DNA from 3 places in the Devosia sp. XK-2 genome. Region 3 is predicted to be linked to each of the others. Evidence: predicted binding sites of a transcription regulator. Region 3 holds the regulator's gene; each other region holds the start of a gene.
What was found. Region 3 encodes PhoB, which activates phosphate uptake and scavenging genes when phosphate is short. Its sites were predicted from a motif close to TGTCATNNANCTGTCAT; they were not measured.
Positions count from the first base shown of each region.

Region 1 (5,775 bases), 1.5 Mb from region 3:
GAGGTCAAAGACGTTGGTACCGGCCAGTTGGAACGATTGTCCGCCCACCAGTTCAAGATAGCTGCCATCGGCGAGGCTCGCCAGATAGCGGCCACCTAAATTGAGCCGCAGCCCCTCTTCCTGGCGGTCCATCCCGGTAAAGCGGTTGTAGGTGAAAATATTGTTGTCGTCGAAGATCACGCTCTGGGAATCTTCATTGGTGATGCCAGGCATATTGCTCGCGGCACCGCGATAAACGATCTGGCCAATAGGCTCCACCAGGTGGGTGACGCCATTGCCATAGGCGGCCAGCGGATAGCGCACATCGAGCGCCGCAATTGGCGTGACGCCCAGCATCGTCTGCGCTGCCGGCGCCGAGGCTAGCGCGCTGCCGCCATCATAGCCAGCACCGTCGAGCCTTAACCCCAGAAAAGGCGTCACGACGGCTCCTCCAGCAATCCATTGGTTCTGCCAGCTTGCCTGGGCCATGCCATGCACCCGACTGCCGGCATAGCCATAGTCATAGGGAATCCCGTTGACCGTGGTGGAATAGTCCAGTTGGCGCGTCATGCCCAGGAGCCGCGCTTCCACTTCAATCCGCCCGCTGCCAGGTGGCAGGGTGAAGCTGCGCTCAACGCGGATATTGGGCAGCGCGATGCCCTGCTGCTCGCGCACTGAGCTGGGATTGTCGCCCAGCATGTTAAATTGCTGAATGCGCGCATCGATATAGGTGTCGGCGGTCAGATGTGTAGCATAGACCTCGTTGACCGCGGAACGCCGTGGATCGAGCAGGTAGTCGGCGAAATAGGCGCTGTCGGTAAAGACCGAATAGGCCGCGCCAACGGTCCAGTCCTCAATCGGCCGGAACTCGCCCTGTGCCTGGACGGCACCGCGCCAGTCGCGCTTGGCATCGGCAAAGCTGAAAGCAGTTTGATCAAACTGGTAGAGACCCGAAGCCTTGATGCGGAACGAGCCCTTGTCGAAACGCTGGATCCATTCGGCACCCATCAAAAAGCCTTGTCGGCTCAACAGGGTGGGGGAAAGAATGACGCTGGTGTTCGCAGTCGAATAGACCGTAAAGGGGACTTCAACCTTGACGCCAATTTCCTCAGAGTAACCTAGGCTGGGCTTGGGAATGGAATCGAGCGCCTCATTGCTCATGTCGGGCAGCCAGAGATAAGGCAACCAGGCGACCGGAATGCCGAGCAATGCCAGGCTAGGCTGTTCTAGGGTTATGGAGTTGTCCTGGGCATTCTGGACGACCCTGGCGGCGCTGATGGACCAGCCGATCCGCTGCCCCGAGGAATCGATGCAATCGCCACAAGGGGCGTAGCGCATATTGGTGAGAATGGAATTGAGGACCTGATCGAATTCCGCGCTGTCGGCGGTAACGCGTGACCCGTCATGGGCGGTAAGGGTCATGCTGTCGAGGACGACGCGTTTCAATCCGCCTGTCAGGTCAAGCCGATCGCTATGGGAGGTATTGCCCGAGGGATCGATGACGACGACATTGCCGATTAGCTCCATCTCGCCGTCAGCGCGCCGATAGACAAGACGATCCCCGGATAGCACATAGCCGCTAACGCGCAGGACCACATCGCCGCGGGCCGTTATCTGGTTGTGCACCGAGTCAAAGACAAGTTCTTCAGCCTCCACCGCCGTTGGAGCGGCCGGATCGATTGGCGCGTTAAAAAAATCAGAAGGCAACAGGCCCTGCGCGCTAGCTGGGATAGTAGCGCCGGCAGACATCAGGGCCAGCATGCAGGCCCATGCCAGCAGAGCGCCCTTGCCGGACCCCATCAGCGGGTACCCCTTGCGTTTCGAGCCTCAGAGCTTGGGGTTGCCATGACCACACTACGCCAAAATCAGAATTCGCAACGCCGTCCAAAGCCGATACGCCCGTGGCCGACAAACTACCGACCAATCTAGGACCGGGCAATGAAGAATGTGCAAACTCCCGGGCAGTGTGACCCATATATCGCGATGGAGTGGCGATGTGACCTTGGGTCGGCGGCTCGCAAGGTTCAGCGCATGCTTGTGGATACTGGGAGGCGAGGCTAATGGGTTTGTCATGACCCTCACCTTTAAAAACGCCATTCCATTCATCTGCCTTATCGCCGCGCTGGCTATGGCGCCAGTCGCGCCCGAGGCCAGCAACGCTCTGTTTCTCGTCGCCAGCGCTATCGGGCTATTCCTGATCTGGCCGCAGGTTACGATCGAGTTCGGGCGACCGATTATGTGGATGCCATTGGCAGGCCTCCTGCTAATCGGCCTGGCCTATGTGATCAGTGCGGGGCCGGCTGGCCTGGAGGGCCTTCTCTATTTTCTCCCGCTGCTTGCCATTGTGCCGCTGGTGACATTGCTGAAAGGCTTCGAAAGTTCGTCGCTTGCGGCCTGGACAGGCTTACTTGCGCTATGTGGCACGGCGGGCGCAGCAGTGATGGCGATATTTGAAGTGCAAACGACCGGGACGAACAGGGCAGGAACACTAGTGGCCAACCCGATCCACTTCGCGGACGTTGTTCTTCTTGTCAGTTTCTGCGCCCTTGTCGGTGTGTTATCGAGCCGGCACTGGGCTCGCTACCTGTTCCTTTCTGTCCCGATCGTTGCCGTCGTCCCAATCATCCTGTCCGGCACGCGTGGCGCTATCGTTGCTGCCGTGGCGATGTTCGGCGTGATGGCTCTTGTCGCTGCCTTAACGCGCCTGTTGCCACGCAGGATCGTGCTGTTGGGCATTGTCGCGCTTGTCATTCTCGCGGTCCTGGCGCTCGCGCTGGGGGCCAGCAGCCTTTCGGGTGTGCAGAGGGTATTGATCGACATTTCGGACACCTTCGCCCACGGCGCTCCGACCGACTATTCGACGGACCTGCGCCTCCAGATGTATCTTGGTGGATTTCGCGCCTTTCTAGACGCTCCTATTTTTGGTCACGGACCATTTGCGTTCACTACCGTGGCAAATTCTATGGCCGATGGTTCTTTTGCCGGCACGCCCCACCTGCACAACGACCTGATTGATCTGGCGGCGAGCGCCGGCACTCTCGGGATCATTGCCTATGGGCTGATCGTCCTGGCTCCAATTGTCGAAGCATTGCGTATGCCAAAGTCGACGCTGCGCCGCTGGACCATAACGCTGACCACGACGTTGATTTCCGGATTTGTCGCCATGGGCCTGACCAATGCCATGTTTGGCATTTTGGCTGTGACTATCGCCTTCGCGACCATCTGCGTGCTCACCGGGGTCATAGCCGGCTGGGGAGGGAGCGAAGCAGAACACCACGCATCCTAGAACGGCCGCCACGGGTGCCACGCGGTGGGGAATAATCCAAGCACTCAGGACCGACGATCCTCGCCGGCGCCGTGATGTTGTGCATCGCGCTGAAACCAATGTTCATTTGAGCGCGTCTGAACGGTCTTTGCCGTTCAGTGTCGCAAATCTGTAGTCAAAGCGGCCTATTGCGGCTGCGTTCACACAGACAAAGACCTCTTATGACCCATCCTTCCGACATCGGCCCTGCCCCTGGTGAAGTCCAAGCGCATCGCGGCGCTTCTGCCATAGCCCCCGAAAATACGCTTGCGGCTTTTCGCCTTGCGGCCGAACAAGGTGCCAAATGGGTGGAGTTGGATGTAGCCCTGAGTGCCGATGGCACTTTGGTGGTTATTCACGATGACAGCGTGGACCGGACCAGTTCAGGCAAGGGCCCGCTTGGTAATCTGAGCCTAGCCCAGATTGCGGCGCTTGATGCGGGCAGCTGGTTCGACCAGCGCTTTGCCGGCGAACGCATTCCGACCCTGGCTGAAGTCATCTCGGCCCTTGGCGAACTCGGTCTCAGCGCCAATGTGGAGATTAAGCAGCACAAGCATCACAAGCATCACAAGCATCACAAGCATCACAAGTCGCTCGACCAACTGGTTCATGCGGTTCAAGCCGATATTTCCCAACGTTCGGCGCAGACCGAGATCATGATTTCGAGCTTTGATCCCGAGGCGCTCAGGGCCATGCATGGGCTCGAGCCCGATCTGGAAATGGCTATGCTCTGGGGCCGTCCACCCGAGGATTGGGCCGGCCAATTGGCGGCAATCCCAGCTACCACCATTCATATGCATTACAAGGCGCTTAGCATTGGCATGCTCGAGGAAACAACCCGGCGCGGTATCAAAGTGCGCGCCTGGACCTGCAACGATCCAGTGCAGTTGATTTCGTTCTGGGGCGCTGGCCTGACCGGGGTCATCACCGACAACCCTGCCCTCTTCCTGGAATAGCAAGACGATGGTGGCAGAGGTGATGCTGTCAGGGCGGCAACGCGACATCCTGGCGCTTATCGAGACAGAAGGCGCGCAATATATCGACCACCTGGCGGCGCGCTACGCGGTAACCACGCAAACTATTCGCCGTGATATCAACGCATTATGCGACCTTGGCTATGCGCGACGGTTTCATGGCGGGGTGGATGCTCCCGTCGAGGTGCGCAACATCTCCATCAATGCGCGTTCAATTCTCAATAGTGGCGCCAAGCGGCGCATAGCGCATCGTATTGCCACAACGATCGAACCGGGAGCGACCGTGTTCATGGGCATTGGCAGCACGGTGCAATTCGTGGCCGAGGCACTGCGCGGGCATAATGGGCTGCGCGTCGTCACCAACAATATCGATGTGGCGCTGGCCCTGTGCAATGCGCCGCAGATCGAGGTTCATATGACGGGCGGGCTGTTGCGGCACAATGACCGTGATGTGGTCGGCGCGGACTCACTGCTGTTTTTTGAGAAGTTTTACGCCACCTATGCCGTGGTCGGCGCCGGCGCTCTCGATCCGGAAAAAGGCCTTCTCGATTTCAGCTATTCCGAGGCACAGACCACAACAACCCTGATCGAGAATTCTCGGACCAGATTTCTGGCGGCCGATCACAGCAAATGGACAAGGGATGCTTCGGTCCGCGTGGCGCCGTTCAGCCGCATAACGACCTTCTTCACGGACCTTTTGCCGGACGACGGGCTTGCCGCAGCGGCGCTGTCGGCGGCCGGCACGGATGTCATTGCCTGCGGGGCAGAGGGCGTTTGAGTCGCGGAAATAGCCGCGCTCTTGCTACCCGGGCCCTATTCGCGCCTTTGGGCCTGCCCGGCGCTGATCTCTGACGGACCGAAAAAAGGTATTTCATTAACAGCCCATTAGCGCCATTCTGGACCCGACGAGACGGCAATGCCATCTGCGGACCCATGACATGGTGCCCAGCGTTGCTGCACGTAATATGGCGAGGTACGCCTGCGCCTGTGTGTGCGAGGTCGGGGAAGGTCATTGGGCAGGAAGAGTACGACGCTTATGGAAGTCGCGCGGCTCGCCGGGGTGTCGACCGCCACCGTGAATCGCGTCCTCAAGCAACAGGGCTATATTTCAAGCAAGGCGCGCGAAAAGGTGCTGGCCGCCGTCGAGGCGACGAACTATCGGCCCAATGTCGTGGCGCGCGGCCTGCGTATCCAGCGCACCTACACTATCGGCTTGATGCTGACGGCGATAACGGTCAATCCACTTTTTGCCGGCGTTGCCCGAGCGGTCGAGGCGGCAGCTATTGCGGCGGGCTATCGCGTGGTGATCTTCAATCACGGGGGCAGCGAAAGCCACGAGCGTCACGGCGTCGAAACCTTCATCGCCCAGCGCGTGGATGCGGTGCTGTTCTGCACCACCGCCAGCCCGGACAATGTGCACGTTTTAAGCGATGCCGGCATTCCCGCCGTCGAGCTTGAACGCTCGTTGACTGGCACGGCCAGATCCGTGCGCGTCGACAATTATGTCGGTGCGCGAGC
Region 1 is NZ_CP146608.1:857,012-862,786, reverse strand. It holds gene lptD (LPS assembly protein LptD) at 1-1,779, opposite strand, end outside; gene V8Z65_RS04200 (O-antigen ligase family protein) at 1,976-3,265, shown strand; gene V8Z65_RS04195 (glycerophosphodiester phosphodiesterase family protein) at 3,466-4,239, shown strand; gene V8Z65_RS04190 (DeoR/GlpR family DNA-binding transcription regulator) at 4,250-5,035, shown strand; gene V8Z65_RS04185 (LacI family DNA-binding transcriptional regulator) at 5,270-5,775, shown strand, end outside.
Region 1: V8Z65_RS04195 (glycerophosphodiester phosphodiesterase family protein) is a predicted target of PhoB. The motif match lies at 3,404-3,420, and genes of this name have one in related genera.

Region 2 (5,775 bases), 210 kb from region 3:
GCGGATCAGCCGGTCCGCGGCCAGGCCCAATCCGGCGGAGAGCAGGATGCCGCCAGAGGTCCAGGCGAACTTGCCCAGCCAGCCCATGCGGCGCGGTGGCGGCGATACGAGGTCGGGCTCGACCGCCGGCTCGAAGGCGACTTCGACGATTTCCGCGCGGTCGGGCGTGAATGCCCGCGGGGCACGCGTGGCGGCCTCTGCGCTAGCGGGCTTTTCAGTGGGGCGGGCGACGGGGCGCTTCATGCCATCCGGTCTCCGATGAGATAGTCCAATGCGCGATCAAGCCGGATATGGGGCAGGACAGCATCGCCGACGGCATTGCGCTTGAGATGCCGTGGGGGCGTGAAGCGCAGGAAATTGAGGGCGACGGGGCTGCCGTCTTCAAAAAGAGAGTCCGGCCGTTCCGGCAAGTCGCCGGGAAACAGGGCGATTTCGGTTTTGCCATCATAGGTCGTGCCGTCCAGGACTTCGCCCTTGAGCGGCGTGCCGACCAGGGTGGGCAGGGTTTCACCATTCTCGCGGATCGTGCCTTCGTTGGTGGCGCGAATGCCGGCCATGGCGATGGAGCGGGTATCCGCCCCGGCAAAGCGGGCGCGCTTACTGGCATTGGCGACGAGGCGATTGAGAATGGCCTCCAACCGGTCGTGGCTGGTGTGATGAACGTGGTCGGCCTTGGTAGCGGCAAAGAGAATGCGGTCGATGCGGCGCGAAAAGGGGCGCAGCAGCGGATTGGCCTCGCCCTGGCGGAAACAGGCCAGAACCGCGGTGAGCGCGGTTTCGAGGTCGTTGACGGCGGCGGGGCCGGTATTGAGCGCGCGCAGGGTATCGACCAGGACGACCTGCCGGTCGAGCCGGGCAAAGTGGTCGCGGAAGAAGGGGCGCACCACCTGGGCCTTATAGGCCTCGTAGCGGGTTTCAAGCATGGCATAGAGGGTGCCGCGCTGCTTCGGCCCAGCAGGCTCGGGCAGGGGGGCGAAAGTTAGGGCGGGAGAGCCCTCCAGATCGCCGGGCAGAAGGAACCGGCCCGGCGGAAGGGTAGACAGGGCGCCATGCTCGCGGCTGCGCCGTAGATAGGTGGTGAAGGCCGTGGCCAGACGCTCGGCATCGGGATCGTTCGCGTCCTTGGCAATATCGGTGCTGTCCAGCGCCTGGAGAAATTCGGTGGCTTCATCGGTATGGCCAGGTTGGCGGGCGCGCGCCAGCGCCTCCCGGCTCCATTCGGCAAAGCTGAGGCCGAGCAGGGGCAGGTCCAATAGCCATTCGCCGGGATAATCGACGATGTCGAGATTGAGCGTGGCCGGCCCGGTCATGCCGGCCCACCACTTGGCTGACTGATATTTGAGCACGATGCGAAGCTGGGAAATGCGGCGCGTGCTTTCCGGCCAGACCGGCGGATTGCTGCTCAACGCCGCCAGGTGCTGCTCATAGGCAAAGCGGGGGATGGTGGCGTCGGGGTATTCGGCCAGACGCGCGCCAATGAAGCGGCCATCGGCGAGCGGCGCAAAGCCCGGCAGGCGCCCTTGCGTCAGCAGGTTATGCGCCAGGGCCGTGATGAAAATGGTCTTGCCGGCCCGGCTCAGGCCGGTGACGCCCAAGCGCAAGGTGGGCGTGAGGACGCCGGAGGCGCTGTCGGCCAGGTTGGAGAGGGCAATGCCCAGTTCGTCGGTAATGGTGGTCGGCGGCTGCGGCAAAGAAGAAGTCCCCGTGTTCTGGCAAGGTAGGGTTTGGGCAGGGGTTTGCAAGAGGCAGTCTGGGGCAACTTCGTCATGGCGCTGTCATGAAGCAGGGCTAGATGTGCTGTTCTAACATTACAGGTAGACCTATGAACCGCGCACTTTCCATTGCCCTGATTCTGTCCGTTATGGCCGCCCCGATGGGGTTCGCGGAGGATCATGACCATGGGGAACATCATGTGTTCCAAACCGATGGCATCGAGATTGTGCACCCTTGGGCGCGCGCAGCGGCGGCAGGTGCTGAGACGCTCGTCTTTTTTGAAGTGCACAATGAGGGCGAGGCCGATCGCCTGCTTGGCGCCACCACGGACATTGCCGGAGAGGTCCACATTGTCGGCCTGACTATGAATGCAGAGGGAGCTAGCGTTCAGGAGGTCGGTGCGATTGACATTGGTCCCGGCGAATTTGCCTTCGATCCCGGTGGACTGGCGCTTGAACTGCATGGCCTGACCGGCGCGCTGGAACAGGGAAGCCATTTCGATCTGATGCTGGAATTTGCCAATGCCGGTCCGGTCGAAATTGAGGTGGCGGTTGAGGCAGCCAATGCCAATCAGCACAGTCATGCGGGGCATAGCCACTAGGACCGGGCGCTGACTGGCTCCGCGTTATCGGTTCGGGATTGTCATGGTAACGTCGCAAATGTGTCACCCGGCTGAAATGGCCGGGCCCTAACTCCATGCCTGCCGTGCGCAGGGGCGCCGCGGCTCGCATATTTTGCGCATGGAGGTTTTCCGCAATGAATCGCGTTGCACGCATTCTGCTGGCCGGCGTGTCCGCCGTCAGCATGACCCTTCCGGTTGTTTCCCAGGAACTTCCGCAGGCCCAGAGCGCCTGGTACACCGATGCCGATGCCAAGCTGCAAGCCATGATCGACATGCAGCCCAATATCGGCAAGGCCAAGAACGTCATCCTGTTCGTTGCCGATGGCCAGGGCGTTGGCACGAACTATGCCGTGCGCCTGTTTGCCGGTCAGCTTGAAGGCAAGCTGGGCGAAGAGCATGTCCTGCCTTACGAAGAATATCCCTATACCGCGCTGATCAAGACCTACAATATCAACGCCCAGACCCCGGATTCCGCGCCGACCGCCGGCGCAATGAACTCGGGCATCAAGCAGGTGTTCAACACGATCAACCTCAACGAGAACGGCCGCCACGACAATTGCGCCAGCGAAGAGGGTAACAAGGTCACCCTATTCTCCGAGATCGCCTCGGAAATGGGCAAGTCGGTTGGCGTTGTTTCGACCGCTCGCGCGACGCACGCCACTCCGGCTGCTGTCTACGCCAAGACCGCGAACCGCAACTGGGAAGCCGCAGCTCCTGAAGGCTGCACCGATATTGCCGTTCAGGCCATCGACGCCATGGAAGCCGGCACCGTTGACGTGCTGCTCGCTGGCGGCGCCCGCAGCTTCTATCCGGCTGGTACGCAGACTGTGCATGGCGGAGACTCCAGCCGCAAGGATGAGCTGAATCTGGTTGCTCGCGCTGAAGAAGCCGGCGCCCAGTTTGTCAGCGACCTGGCGGGCCTGGAAGCCGCTACCGCCGGTTCGCCGCTGCTTGGTCTCTTCACCAATTCGGATATGAGCTACGAAACCGAGCGTCCGGAAACCGAACCTTCGGTCGCCGACATGACCGTCGCCGCCATCAAGGCCATGGAAGGCAATGAAGACGGCTTCTACCTGATGGTGGAAGGTGGCCGCGTCGATCATGCAAACCATGCCGGCAATGCCAACCGCGCCTTTATGGATGGCGTGGCTTTCGCCAAGGCCGTCGCCATGGCCGACGAAATGACCAATGACGAAGACACCCTGATCATCGTCACCGCCGACCACGAGCACGCCATTGCCTTTAACGGCTATTGCGGTCGCGGCACGCCGATCACCGGCCTGTGCATGGGTATCAACGCCGATGGCGTCGAGCATACCGGCGAGCCCGAACTGGCCGATGATGGCAAGCCTTATTCGGTCGTTGGCTACCTCAACGGTGCCGGCTCGGTTCTGACCGAACAGGCCGACGGTTCCTATTTCGGCACCCGGCCGAACGTGACCCAGGAAGAAGCGCTGGACGTGGACTATCTGCAGCAGGCCTTGATCCCGATGGGTTCGGAAACCCATTCGGGTGAAGACGTCGCGGCCTGGGCCAAGGGTCCTTGGGCTCACCTGCTCACCGGTACCCAGGAGCAGAACTACATCTTCCACGTGATGAACCACGCCGTTTCGGCTGAGTAATTCACGCTCGAAAGTCTTGCGGGGGGCGCGTCTTTGGCGGGCCCCTCGTGTCCTTATTCCGCGCAGATGGATTATCCGGTTCTGCGCACAAGGAGGCCCGCCATGCATCGCCGCAAGTTCATCGCTCTATCCGCTGCCATTCCGGCCAGTCTGGCGCTGGGTGCTTCTCGGGCGGGGGCTGAAGAGCCTGTCCGCATGCGTGAGCTCTATAATGCCGATGGATCGTTTTCGGATTTTGCGCTGGAAAAGGCCGACAAGCATGTGCTGCTCGAAGGGTTCATGGCGCCACCGCTCAAGGCGGAATCGCGCTTTTTCGTCCTGACCAAAATCCCGATGTCGGTTTGCCCCTTCTGCGACAGCGAGGCCGATTGGCCGCGCGACATCGTTTCGATCTATGCCCGCGACATCATTACGGTGACCCCGTTCAATGTGCCCATCGCGGTGGAGGGTACGCTCAAGATCGGCACCTATACCGACGAAGAAATGGGCTTTGTGTCGCGCGTCCGCGTCATCGACGCTGCGCATTGGAGAGCGTGAATGTTGCGGCTGCGCGGCGTTGAACATCGCTTTGCTGGACGGTCCGATACCGCGCCTCCAGCGCTTGATATCCCGGAACTTTCAGTTGAGGCCGGGCAGTTGACGGTCATTCGCGGTCCGTCCGGCTCGGGCAAAACCACCTTGCTCTATGTCCTGAGTGGATTGATCAAGCCGAGCGCGGGGCAGGTGCAGTGGGATGCGGTCGATATCGCGACGCTGGGTGAGGGCGCGCGCGACCAGTGGCGCCGGCGCACTGCCGGTTTTGTGTTTCAGAATTTCAATCTCATCGAAGAGATGAGCCCGTTGGGCAATGTGACCCTTGCGGCCTATTTTGCAGCTTTTACGGATGCAGCGGTGCGTGAGCGCGGCAAGGCCTTGCTGGCACAATTTGGTGTCGCTGACGAGGCACGGAAGGTGTCCAGCTATTCGCGTGGCGAGCAGCAGCGGGTTGCACTGGCGCGGGCATTGGTCTTTGACCCGCCAATTCTGTTTGCTGACGAGCCGACGGCCAGCCTGGATGAAGGCAATTCGGCCGGGCTGTGCCAGTCGTTCAAACGACTGGCGGCTGAGGGGCGGACGGTGGTGGCTGTCTCGCACGACCCGTTGCTGATTGAGGCCGCCGACAGTGTGGTCATGCTGGGCCACGGCCGGGTGGTGGAACGGGAGTTGGTGGCATGAATCCGTTTCCAGTGGTTTTCTCCTTGCTCAACCGCAACCGGGTGACGCTGATCTTCTTTGTGGTGTTGATCACCTTTGCCGTGGGGCTGGGGATCGCCATTACCACGCAGGAGCGCGCCGTGCGCCAGGGCAGCGCGCGCGCCGCCGACAAGTTTGATCTTGTGATCGGTTCGCCCGGCAGTCCGTTCGATCTGGTTCTGGCTTCGGTTTATGCCCGTCCGGCCGCCATGGGGCTGGTCGATGGCGATATGCTGGCCCAGATCATGGCCGAGGACACGATTGATTTTGCCGCGCCGATTGCTTTTGGTGACAGTGCCAGCGGCTATCCGATCATGGGAACGACAGCGCAATTTGTTGAGCACTTGTCGGGCGGACTGGCCGAGGGGCGCGTCTTCAGTTCGACTCAAGAGGCGGTGCTGGGCGCCAATGTGCGTTTCAGAATGGGCGAGCTGCTGCATGCGGCCCATGACGGGTTCGACAGTGAAGAGATGCTGCATGAAGGCAGTATCGAAGTGGTGGGGCGCATGGCGCGCACCAATTCGGCCTGGGACAATGTGGTGGTCGTGCCGGTCGAGCAGGTCTGGCTGACCCATGGGCTGGCCT
Region 2 is NZ_CP146608.1:2,161,766-2,167,540, reverse strand. It holds gene V8Z65_RS10630 (TIGR01620 family protein) at 1-243, opposite strand, end outside; gene V8Z65_RS10625 (YcjX family protein) at 240-1,691, opposite strand; gene V8Z65_RS10620 (copper chaperone PCu(A)C) at 1,823-2,314, shown strand; gene V8Z65_RS10615 (alkaline phosphatase) at 2,470-3,957, shown strand; gene V8Z65_RS10610 (hypothetical protein) at 4,060-4,494, shown strand; gene V8Z65_RS10605 (ATP-binding cassette domain-containing protein) at 4,495-5,172, shown strand; gene V8Z65_RS10600 (FtsX-like permease family protein) at 5,169-5,775, shown strand, end outside.
Region 2: V8Z65_RS10615 (alkaline phosphatase) is a predicted target of PhoB. The motif match lies at 2,365-2,381, and genes of this name have one in related genera.

Region 3 (5,775 bases):
TCATCTCCTCGCTCAGCGACGACATTCTGAACCAGGTTCCGCGCGCCATGCGCGACGGCGCCTATGGTCTTGGCGCTACGCAGTCTGAAACCATCCGCAATGTACTGATCCCCGCGGCCCTGCCCGGCATTGTCGGTGCCTTCCTGCTGGCCGTCAGCCGGGCCATCGGCGAAACCATGATCGTCGTGCTGGCCGCCGGCAATGCGCCCATCCTGCGCGCCAATCCTTTCGAGCCGACCTCCACGGTCACCGTCTCCATCGTCAACCAATTGACCGGCGACACCGATTTTGCCGGACCACAATCGCTGGTCGCATTTGCCCTTGGCCTGACACTCTTCGCCATGACGCTCGTGCTCAACATTGTTGCCCTCTACATCGTCCGTCGCTTCCGGGAGCAGTACGAATAATGTCCGACACCACTCTGACATCGGGCCAGACCAGCCCGGGCGCTGCAACCAAAGAACGTGTGCGGGCCGGGTTGGGCCGCCGCCATCGCGGCGAAGCCATCTTCCGGGGCATCGGCATTGCCGCCGTGGTGCTTGCTCTGGGCTTCGTGGCGATCCTGTTCACCACGATCATTTCCAAGGGTCTGCCCTCCTTCCAGCAGTCCAAGCTGCATATGGAGGTCTTCTTCGACCCGGCCGTTATCGATGTGGGCCCTGCCCCCGAGCACCAGGCCGGCCAGTCCGATGCTGACTACCACGCAGCCAGCCTCAAATGGCAACGCGACCTGGCCCTGGTGAACTGGAACCGTATCGTCGAAGACGCTATCCGCCGCGCCGCGCCGGAGGGATTTGAGATCGACAGCCGCCAGGCCCTGTCCATCCCCGAAACCAGCGAACGTCACACTTTGCGCGAACAATTCGTGCGTGATCCCGGCCTGCTGGGTCAGACCGTCCCGGTCACCCTTCTCGCATCGGCCAATGTCGACAATTGGCTCAAGGGCACCATCGACCGCTCGCTGGGCGATGGCCAGCAGCAATTGTCGGCTCCAGCTCGCGAACTGGCCGATATTTTTGCCCAGAACGGCACCATCACCCGCGACTTCGCCTGGACCCTGTTCTTCAATGTCGACAGCCGCGCTGCGCCTGCGGCCGCAGGCCTGGCCGGTGCGTTCATGGGCTCAGTCTATATGATGCTGGTGGTCATCGTCCTGGCCGTGCCGATCGGGGTGGCCAGCGCCATTTACCTCGAAGAATTTGCCCCCAAGACCCACCTGACCGATCTCATCGAGGTCAATATCAACAATCTGGCGGCGGTGCCTTCCATTGTCTTCGGCCTGCTCGGCGCCGCGGTCTTCATCAATGTCCTGCACCTGCCCCTGTCCGCGCCCTTCGTCGGCGGTCTGGTGCTGACGCTGATGACCCTGCCCACCATCATCATTGCCACCCGCGCCGCACTCAAGGGTGTACCGCCCTCCCTGCGCCAGGCCGCGCTGGGCATGGGCGCATCAAAGACGCAGATGGTGTTCCACCACGTGCTGCCGGTGACATTCCCCTCCATCCTGACCGCCACCATTATCGGCGTCGCGCAGGCCCTGGGCGAAACCGCCCCGCTCCTGCTGATCGGCATGAACGCCTTTGTGGCCGCCGTCCCGGCAACGCCCATGGACCAGGCAACCGCTCTGCCCGTCCAGATCTATCTCTGGCAGGGCAATGAAAACCGAAACTTCTTTGAGGCGCGGACTTCGGCTGCCATCATGGTGCTGCTGGCGCTCATGATCACCCTCAATGCGATCGCCATCTTCCTGCGGTCCCGCCTCGAAAAGCGCGCTTAAGGAGACACCGAAATGGACGTGCTCGCCGGCCAGGTTAAAGTGACCCAAAAGACATTGGATCAGACAATGAATCCCGCTGAATTGATGGACCATCCGATCCGTCTTACTGCCCGCGACGTGACCGTGCATTATGGAGCCAAGCAGGCTCTGCACGGCATCTCTATCGACATTCCCGACCGCGCCGTCACCGCCTTTATCGGCCCCTCGGGCTGCGGCAAGTCGACCTTCCTGCGCTGCATCAACCGCATGAACGATACCATCGAAGGGGCCAGGGTTGGCGGTCGCATCGAACTCGATGGCGAAGACATCTATGATCCCAAGCTCGATGTGGTCGAGTTGCGTGCCCGCGTCGGCATGGTCTTCCAGAAGCCCAATCCCTTTCCCAAATCCATCTATGACAATGTCGCCTATGGCCCCCGCATTCATGGGCTGGCCCGCAACAAGGCCGATCTGGACGAGATCGTCATTTCCTCGCTGCGCAAGGCGGGCCTTTTCGAGGAGGTCAAGGATCGCCTCAATGAGCCCGGCACCGGTCTTTCGGGCGGCCAGCAGCAACGCCTCTGCATCGCGCGCGCCATTGCCGTCGGCCCCGAAGTCATTCTGATGGATGAGCCCTGCTCGGCCCTGGACCCCATTGCCACCGCGATCATCGAAGAGCTGATCGACGAATTGCGCGAAAACTACACCATCGTCATCGTCACCCACTCCATGCAGCAGGCGGCCCGTGTGAGCCAGAAGACCGCCTTCTTCCACTTGGGCAATCTGATTGAACATGGTGATACCGAGGACATTTTCACCAATCCGGTGAACAAGCAGACCCAGGACTACATCATGGGCCGTATCGGCTGACCGGCGAGCCATAAAAGGACGTAGCAAATGCCCAATACCGGCACCGACCACATCGTCACCGCCTATAATGAAGAGCTGCTTTCCCTGGCGCAGGCCATTGCCGAAATGGGCGGTCAGGTCGAGGTCGCCATCGAAAATGGCACCCGCTCTCTGCTCAAGCTCGACCGCGAATTGGCCGACCTGACCATCATCGCCGACCAGCGCATCGACGACATGCAGCGCCATATCGACGAGATGGCCGTCTCCATGATCGCCCGTCGTCAGCCTATGGCCAGCGACCTGCGCGCCATTGTCACATCGATCCACGTCGCCAGCGATCTGGAACGCATTGGCGACATGGCCAAGCAGCTTGCCCGCCGCTCGCTCAAGCTCGAAGGCCTCAACCTGCAGCCGACCTTCTATAATGGCGTCAAAAACATGACCGCCCTGGTCATGCGCCAGGTCAAGGACGCGCTCGACGCCTACGGCAATCGCGAAGCGGCCGCATCGGTGGACGTATGCAACCGCGACGACGAGGTGGACGCCATGTATACCTCGCTTTTCCGCGAACTCCTGACCTATATGCTGGAGGATCCGCGCAACATCACCACCTGCACCCATCTTCTGTTCTGCGCGAAAAGCCTGGAGCGCGTGGGCGACCATGCCACCAATATCGCCGAGCGCGCCTATTATCTGGCCACCGGCAAACAGCTCACCAGCGACGTCCAGGAACTGCAACGCCAGCAGATCAAGGCTTAGAGGCGTGCTGCGCAGCAGATGAAAGGCTCCGGTGGAGCCTTTCAAGCCGAGACGGCCATGAGACCTACGGTCGAGTGGCGCGAAGGTGGGATGACCACCACCATAATTCAACGCCCGGCTCCTGCCACGGGCAGCCGACCGACGGAGCACATCCATATGCCCGCGACGATTCTTGTTGTCGAAGACGAAGGCGATATCGCCATCCTGCTGCGCTATAACCTGGAAGCCGAGGGATTCCGGGTCGTCACGGCCGAAAGTGGCGACGAGGCCCAGCAAGCCATCGCCGAAAAGCTCCCGGACCTGATCCTGCTCGACTGGATGCTGCCCGAAATCTCCGGCATCGAACTTTGCCGCCGTCTGCGGGCTCGCGAGGAAACCTCGCGCGTCCCGATCATCATGCTCACCGCCCGCGGCGAAGAGGAGGAACGCGTCCGCGGCCTCTCGACCGGCGCCGACGACTATGTCGTCAAGCCCTTCTCGGTACCCGAACTGGTTGCCCGTATTCACGCGCTATTGCGCCGCGCCAATCCCAATCTGGTCACCACGGCCCTCAAGGTCGGCGATCTCGAACTGGACCGCACCACCCATCGCGTGCGCCGCGCCAATCGCGACGTCCATCTCGGCCCCACCGAATACCGCTTGCTCGAATATCTCATGCGCCATCCCGGTCGCGTCTATTCGCGCGAGCAGCTTCTCGACGGCGTCTGGGGCAATGATGTCTATGTCGATGAGCGCACCGTCGACGTCCATATCGGCCGCCTCCGCCGCGCCATCAATCGCGGCCGTGAAGCTGATCCCATCCGCACCGTGCGTGGCGCCGGCTATGCCTTTGACGAGCGGTTCGCCGCCAACGCCTGAACCTGATCACCGCCTGGAAACGAAAAACGGGGCCACCAGGGCCCCGTTCCACTATCCAGCACCCGCTTCCGGTCAGCCGGCAGCAGTGTAAGCCGTCTTGACCACCGTAAAGAATTCGGCAGCATACTTGCCCTGCTCCCGCGGACCATAAGACGAGCCCTTGCGGCCGCCAAACGGCACGTGGAAGTCGACGCCGGCGGTCGGCACATTGACCATCACCATGCCGGCCTCGGCATTGCGCTTGAAGTGCGTGGCATATTTCAGCGAGGTCGTGACGATGCCAGCCGACAAGCCGAATTCGGTGTCATTGGCCGTGGCGAGGGCTTCCTCATAATCCTTGACCTTAATGACAGCAGCCACCGGCCCGAAAATTTCCTCGCGGGAGATACGCATCTGGTTGGTGGCGCCCACGAACAGGGCCGGCTGCAGGAAGTGACCCTCGGTCGGCGCATTGACGCGGTTGCCGCCAGCGCGCAGTTCAGCGCCTTCATTGCGGCCGATCTCGATATAGTCCATGTCCTGCTTGAGCTGGCTCGGATCGACCACGGGTCCGATCTCGGTATCCTTGCTAAGCGCATCGCCCACCCGCAGGTTCTTGGTGCGCTCGCACAGGGCATCGACGAACTTGTCGTGAATACCCTCGGTCACGATCACGCGGCTCGAGGCGGTGCAGCGCTGCCCGGTCGAGAAGAAGGCCGATTGCGCCACCGTTTCCACGGCAACCTTGAGATCGGCATCGTCGAGCACGATCGTCGGGTTCTTGCCGCCCATTTCGAGCTGGAACTTGCGGCCATGCTCGATTGAGGCCGCCGCGACGCGCTTGCCGGTGCCGACCGAGCCGGTAAAGCTGATGGCATTGACATCCTTGCTGTCCAGCATGGTCTGGCCAACGACCGAACCCTTGCCCATGACCAGATTAACCACGCCCTTGGGCAGGCCGGCGCGAACCAGAATATCCACGATTGCCCAGGTCGAGCCCGGCACCAGGTCTGCCGGCTTGATGACCACAGTGTTGCCATAGGCCAAGGCCGGAGCCATCTTCCAGGCCGGAATAGCAATCGGGAAGTTCCACGGCGTGATAATGCCGACAACGCCAATAGGCTCGCGGGTGATTTCCACGCCGACGCCCGGACGCACCGAGGGCAGCACTTCACCGGAAAGGCGCAGCACTTCACCAGCGAAAAAGTCAAAGATCTGCGCGGCGCGGGTGACCTCGCCAATGCCTTCGGGCAGGGTCTTGCCTTCTTCGCGGCTCAGAAGCTCGCCCAATTCCTGCTTGCGGGCAGTGATTTCGTCGGCCGTCTTTCTCAGGATCGCGTGGCGTTCGAGAATGCCCGAACGCGACCAGGCCGGGAAAGCTGCCTTGGCGGCGGCGATGGCCTGCTTGGTTTCCTCAACCGTGGCGCGGGCATAGACGCCCACCACTTCCTTGAGATTGGACGGGTTGATGTTCTCGACCCCATCCGAGCCGACCCACTCGCCATCGATCAGGTTCTTGTGCAATTCGCTCATGGTGAGGCCTTTCGTTTGATGCGCTCTGGAGGATGAAGCGC
Region 3 is NZ_CP146608.1:2,374,712-2,380,486, forward strand. It holds gene pstC (phosphate ABC transporter permease subunit PstC) at 1-407, shown strand, start outside; gene pstA (phosphate ABC transporter permease PstA) at 407-1,777, shown strand; gene pstB (phosphate ABC transporter ATP-binding protein PstB) at 1,844-2,626, shown strand; gene phoU (phosphate signaling complex protein PhoU) at 2,654-3,364, shown strand; gene phoB (phosphate regulon transcriptional regulator PhoB) at 3,521-4,222, shown strand; gene V8Z65_RS11615 (aldehyde dehydrogenase family protein) at 4,295-5,734, opposite strand.